Regions from separate parts of the Clostridium thermosuccinogenes genome, predicted to be linked through region 2. Evidence: a T-box and tRNA genes for the amino acid it is inferred to sense, from the RefSeq annotation. Region 2 holds a T-box; the other holds one or more tRNA genes.
What was found. A T-box is a leader RNA that pairs with one kind of tRNA and senses whether it is charged. The one in region 2 lies ahead of thrS (threonine--tRNA ligase), so its partner is inferred to be a tRNA-Thr.

Region 1: it has a tRNA-Thr gene. The T-box ahead of thrS (threonine--tRNA ligase) is inferred to sense a tRNA for this amino acid. The anticodon was not compared.

The regions. Positions count from the first base shown of each region.
Region 1 covers NZ_CP021850.1:1,841,683-1,845,107, forward strand. Annotated here, with positions in the region: gene era (GTPase Era) at 1-10, shown strand, start outside; gene CDO33_RS08100 (YqzL family protein) at 148-288, shown strand; gene recO (DNA repair protein RecO) at 310-1,086, shown strand; gene CDO33_RS08110 (zinc ribbon domain-containing protein) at 1,123-1,542, opposite strand; tRNA gene CDO33_RS08115 (tRNA-Leu) at 1,604-1,687, opposite strand; tRNA gene CDO33_RS08120 (tRNA-Thr) at 1,892-1,967, shown strand; tRNA gene CDO33_RS08125 (tRNA-Tyr) at 1,971-2,055, shown strand; gene CDO33_RS08130 (hypothetical protein) at 2,156-2,944, opposite strand.
Region 2 covers NZ_CP021850.1:3,291,935-3,295,359, forward strand. Annotated here, with positions in the region: gene thrS (threonine--tRNA ligase) at 80-1,987, opposite strand; T-box leader at 2,036-2,218, opposite strand; gene CDO33_RS14540 (glycoside hydrolase family 76 protein) at 2,507-3,425, opposite strand, start outside.

The sequences.
Region 1 (3,425 bases), 1.5 Mb from region 2:
CAGAAAATAAGCACTGCCTAATGCGCATTTAACATATATGTGAACTTTGAAGATATATAAAATTTTCAAGTATACAAAATATTTTTTAGTGTAATCTAATATTAGCTGATAAAAATTACAAAAGACAAAAAAGGGGGATTCACATTTATGTTAAAGGAATTTGCATGGAGTGCTTTTGAAAAAACCGGCAGTGTAGATGCATATGTATTTTATAAAGAAATTGAAGCCCACGACAAAATCCAGGAAAACAATGCTCTTGCCAAAGAAGAGGTTGCCGCAAGCAAATAGATTAGTCCTATCGAAGCAAGCATGTTAAATGCTGAAATCAGGGAAGAAAAGATGAGCTATTTAAGAACAAAGGGTATAGTTATCAAGGAAACCAATACAGGTGAAGCCGATAGAATTGTCACTATATTCTCCAACAGCAAAGGTAAGATCTCCGCGGCAGCTAAAGGATCAAAACGTCCTAAAAGCAGGCTGGCGGCAGGCACACAGCTTTTGTGCTACAGCGACTTTATACTGTTTAAAGGCAGTGACATCTATTCTATTAACACCTGTGATATAATTGAGCCATTTTATGAATTGCGCAACGATATAGTAAGACTTACTCATGCAGCGCATATTACGGATATTATAAATGACGTAATACAGGAAAATCAACCGTCACCAAGGGTGCTTCAGCTTTATCTGAACACCCTGTACATACTTTCAAAAACTCAAAAATCACCGGAATTGGTAACCAGAATTTTTGAACTTCGTCTATTATCCATGCTTGGATATGCACCTTATGTTAACGGCTGTATTCAATGCGGAAGTGAGAACCTGGACGGTATTTCCTTCAGCTTTCAAAAATGCGGGTTTGTTTGCGGAAGGTGCAAGCCTTCCGACGAATCTGCTATGGAAATATCTACAGGGACAGCAAAAGCCTTATACTATATAGTGCACGCGAATATAGGGGACTTGTTCAAGTTTGGCACTTCCCCCGAAGTGCTCCGGGAGCTTGGTATAATCAACCGGAGATATCTTAGGGAAAGATTGGAGCATGATTACACAAAGCTGGATTTTCTGAGATCAATCAACCTGTGATGTTGGTTGGGGGAAGATATGGACCTCAAACTTGCATCACAGTTTTTTTCCGCAGTAAGGGCAAAAGCTGTAACCGGAATCAAATCTGGCGCCGCAATGGGAGCATACCTTAAAGGGCATATATTGGCTCACAGGGCGCAAATGTTCCTGCCGGATTTCAGGATTTCGGCCCTTCTCATATTCTGCGCCTATTACAGGGTCAAGCTCATACAAGCTGCCGCAGCAGGCAGATTTGACATAATACCGTACATTCCATTTGAAGACGGGTATGAAGAATATATGAAAATAAGAATAGGTTTTACTTATCTCAAATCGGGTAAGGGCTTCACAGGCAGGGCATATTACATTGTTGGCCATGCCTGATGGCTTACTTGCCTGATCTATCCCGAAGATTCCGATGAAAAACATATCCCGGCGGCATCCTTTCTTTTGGTTACATGTACGAAGCAAATACATGAGAGAAATAAATATCCGTATATGCAAAAAAAGAACTACTGATTATTCAATAGTTCTTCTCTGGTGCGGTCGATGGGACTTGAACCCATACGGGATTACCATACGCCCCTCAAACGTACGCGTCTGCCAGTTCCGCCACGACCGCTTGTTTTAAGGCTTGTAACTCACAAGCGCATTATCAATTATACTAGCATACTATATTTATGTCAATACCGAATTTATAAAATTTTTAAGAAAATTTTCTTAAAAATTATTATAATAAAGTGTTGACATTTTGCTAAAACTCATGTTAATATAATTAAGCAGTTGCGAAAAACAACCGCAGAAACGCTCAAGGACAATTATATACGCTGGTGTAGCTCAGCAGGTAGAGCAGCTGACTTGTAATCAGCAGGTCGGGGGTTCGATTCCGTCCACCAGCTCCATATGGGGAGATTCCCGAGTGGCCAAAGGGGGCAGACTGTAAATCTGTTGTCACTGACTTCGATGGTTCGAATCCATCTCTCCCCACCACAAAAATGGCTACAAAATCTAGCCTAAAAAAGCCCGATAAATTCGGGCTTTTGTTATTTGATTAAAAAGTTATTTGCTTAAAAAAGGTGGCTTGCGAAAGCTACGTTTTTTCAATGAATTTAAGTTGAGAATTATCCCATACGAATGTTTTTTGTGAGTTTGTTTTATTGGTAGAAACCACTTTGTTTAAATCGCCGGAAGAGGTATGAATAACCTCTTTGGTTTCGTTTACTATGATTCTCATAATGTCCTTTTCATCATATCCAGGCTTGGTTTGATACCAAGGAGAATATCTAAACGAACTGGTTTCAATTACGAATTCAAAAAGTTTTTTTCCTTCAACAGGATGTGAATAGGCTTTCATAGTATCATAATCCCAGACGGATGTTACATTATCTCCGTTTATCGCAAAAACTTCTACGTTTTCTCTTTGGTAAGAGGCACTGGCACCATATGATGTTACTTCCACCAGACGTATTCCACCTTCCGGACATTCTCCCAGCAGCTTAACCGCCTTTATCGGGGCTACATTCATGTAAAGAGGTTTTATCTTTGAATTCTCTGTTTTGAAGAATATCAAAATCTTACCGCCATCAATCCAAGAAATAATATATTGGGCATCACCATCCATATAAAGTGATAGGATCGGACCGGTTTCAAAAAGCTCTTTTTGAACATTTAAGCTATTGATTTTTTGTTCTTCGGTTAGTTTATCATTGAGCAGTGTAAATGCATCGTAAAATTCTTTTTGAGTAATTGGTGGCTCTACTATTTTTGCTTCAATTGACTCATTGATATTGTTATTCATGCCAGAAGATGAACAACCTATAAACAGAAAGAATATCGATATAAAGTATAGAGAAATAAAAAACATATTCTTTTTAATCAATAGAGATATCTCCTTTCGAATAAACTTATGAATAATTTCTGATGAGTATAATTCCTATGAGAAGTAAGAATTTGCGTACATCTTCATATAATAATGACATTAAAATAGGTAAAATGCAACATAAAGTCAAAAAATTGTTAATTTATTGAAAAGAAATATGCAAAGATGATGAATGTAGCAATAAAGTATAAATAGCAAGCTGCATAATCAAAGAAAGTCAGAAGCTCAGCAGTGAGCATCTGTATAGTACTATGCCGATAACGATCACCTGATAGGCTTCTATGACCAACTCACACATCATAGGCTTGAATGCTTGGTGGGCAAACTAAAGAAGCAAATCAGGTGATATTCCCAGATGGTCCGTAAGTAAGTCAAGCCACCAGTGCGTAAGTACCTGGTTTTAAAACAACAGATACTTACCTCGACTCCGGCTATCAAACATTTGAAATCAATTTTATATTTTTAGACAAAAATGAGCTGT
Region 2 (3,425 bases):
CTGGTATTAACCTCACAATATTTATTACCTGTATTGGCTTTAGCCGCACGATTAATTTCACCGGATTTCAACCGTGATTTTACATTGCCTTGCTTTTTATTTCATCCAGCACCTTGCTTATAAACTCTTCAACTTTCATGGAGCCCAGCTGCCCTTCCTTCCTGGATCTTACGGCAACTGTCCTGTTTTCCGTTTCCTGGTCGCCGATTACAAGCATATACGGAACTTTTTCCATTTGAGCTTCCCTTATCTTGTAGCCAATCTTCTCATTTCTGAGATCCACCTCAACGCGGATTCCTTTTTCCTCCATGGCCCTCTTAAGCTCTAGCACATAGGGATGGTGTTTTTCCACCAGAGCGAGGATTTTTACCTGTACCGGTGAAAGCCATACGGGGAAAGCTCCGGCAAAATGCTCCGTAAGTATTGCTATAAACCTTTCAATGCTGCCAAACACAACCCTGTGAATCATTACAGGCCTGTGCTTCTCACCGTCTGCTCCCACATAAGTCAAATCAAATCTCTCAGGCATCTGGAAATCGAGCTGTATTGTTCCGCACTGCCATGTACGTCCCAAGGAATCCTCAAGATGGAAGTCAATCTTTGGTCCATAGAAAGCTCCATCTCCTTCGTTCACCTTATAATCCATATTTTTGGCTTCCAGCGCATTTTTCAATGCATCAGTAGCCATTTCCCAATCCTCATCGGAACCCATGGAATTTTCCGGTCTTGTGGAAAGCTCTACATGGTACTTGAAGCCAAACACCTTATAAAAGTCATCTATGAGTTCTATTACTGCCAGAACCTCATCCCTTATCTGGTCCGGAGTCATGAATATATGGGCATCGTCCTGGGTAAAGCATCTTACCCTCATCAACCCGTGCAGGGCGCCGGACAGCTCATGCCTGTGCACCAGACCCAGTTCCGCCATCCTCTGAGGCAAATCCCTGTATGAGTGGAGCCTTCTTTTATACACCAGCATTCCGCCAGGGCAGTTCATGGGTTTAATGGCGAAGTTGCCTTCGTCTATTTTTGTAAAATACATGTTTTCCTTGTAATGGTCCCAATGTCCCGAACGGTGCCATAAATCCTCGTTCAGTATTATCGGGGTTTTTATCTCCTGATAGCCTCTCTTGCGATGCTCTTCCCGCCAGTACTCCTCCAGCACATTTCTGAGCACCATACCCTTGGGCATGAAGAACGGGAACCCTGGGCCTTCCTCCAGTATATCAAACAAATCCAGCTCCTTGCCCAGCTTCCTGTGATCCCTCTTTTTAGCCTCTTCCAGGCGTAACAGGTATTCATCCAGCTCGCTCTTCTTTGAAAAGGCAGTGCCGTATATCCTCTGGAGCATTTTATTCTTTTCATCGCCCCTCCAGTATGCACCGGCTACCGATAAAAGCTTGAAAGCTTTTACTTTGCCTGTTGAAGGCAGATGCGGACCGGCACAGAGGTCTACAAATTCTCCCTGCTTGTAGAAGGATATTTCTTCGCCTTCCGGCAGGTCACGAATCAGCTCAACCTTATAGGGCTCGTTTCTTTCCTCCATATAACGGATAGCTTCATCCCTCGGAAGGGTAAACCTCTCCAGGGGATAGTCCTCCTTGATTATCTTGGCCATTTCCTTTTCAATTGCTTCCAGTTCTTCTACTGAAAAAGGCTTGTCAGTATCAAAGTCATAGTAAAAACCGTTATCTATGGATGGGCCTATCGCCAGTTTTACATTCGGATAAAGCCTTTTTACGGCCTGTGCCATGATATGGGAGGTTGTATGCCTGTAAGCCCGTTTTCCTCCTTCGTCATCCCAAGTGAGCAGGTTTAATTTGCAGTCCTTTTCCAGCTTGTAATTAAGGTCTTTTACCTCACCATCGACCTCTCCTGCCAGAGCAACTCTTGCCAGTCCTGCACTTATGCTTTCTGCTACTTCCTTTATTGCGATGCCTTCGTTAAACTCTTTGCTGCTGCCATCCTTAAGCATGACTTTAATCATAATCTTTTCTCCTTTCCTTATTATGCGCACTAAAAAACTCCCATCCCTATAAGGGACGAGAGTTATATCCCGTGGTTCCACCCTAATTGCTTCTCATTGCGATTATAACGGAATCACCGATTCAGCTCGGAGGTGGTCTTCAACCGGGTTTCTTTAAAGGCACTTGCAGCCTGTGGTGCCTTCTCTCTTTAAAAGAAATATCCGGCCTACTCTTCTCGTCACTGCTGATTGAAATCCTCTGTTTTAATCCAGCAACCTGCCACATCAAAGCCAGCAAGCAATACCATCGAATTGCTGCTGAAATGGATTGCTGGTAATATGATTAAATTTTATTATAACCCTTTGCCATACCTCTGTCAAGGCAAAATATTATATCAAACAGCAGTTTCCCATTGCATATAAATCATTTTTTATCTCTATTTTGCCTTTAAGCCTATTCAAGATTATCCATCCAAAATTGCAATAACGGCAGAAGCCTTTGATCCCGTAAAGATTCCACGCATGATACATTATGGGCAGTTACACGCTTTCCACCGTGAGAATGCCGGGATCAGGATCAAGCAAGGCCACCATCTCCAGCAGCATAAGACCGCTGAGCTGCGCACATAGCTGCACAACAGGCTCGACTTTGCCTTTCCACCCCCTGCTGATAAGACCGCGTTCATTTCTTCCGGACTCCCACATGACCGTTGCATTATGAATCAACATCTTTCTGATATTGAGCATATCAGGACGCATTTTTACCAGTTCACACAAATATCGTACAAATATGCCTTTAAACAGCCCGCAATCGTCCTTTCCTTCGTCGGGCAGCATACCGCTTTCAGCATCGATAAAGCGTTTTAACGCAAACTCCGCCGTGCGTACAGCATCATTGATATACATTATGTCGCCGGTTATCCTGTACAATTCAATGCCAGCTCCTATAAAAACACCCTGGCAATAAGTATACTCCCAGTCATAATCAATTTTCCCATCTCCCAGGCGGTTTATTCCATCCCATACAAAACCGGTATTGGGGTCCATCAGGTTGTCCTTATTCCAGTTATAGATTTTATGCGCCCATTTAAAATCATCCGGCCGATTAAATCTCTGGTACAATCTGGATGCAAGTATTGAAGCCGGCGCATTGGCAGGCGTATTCTTATAGTCCAGCTGATCTTTTTTCCAGGCCATACCCCCGCCCATGTGATCATTCCACGCCGTCTTAATGCTCTCCCATAGTATCAGGACCTGTTCTTTGTAAAACTCATTCTTTGTTGCATCATATACCCTTAGAAGCGCAAGGGCCATCCACTCCATATCATCATAATAATTGTGCAGCAGCGTATTTCCATTTATTCTTTTCACGTTGGCAATAATCGTGTCGATTAGCTCAATATAACCAAAATCCTTGGTCCTTTCATAACCATCCATCAAAGCATCAATCACATGGGCG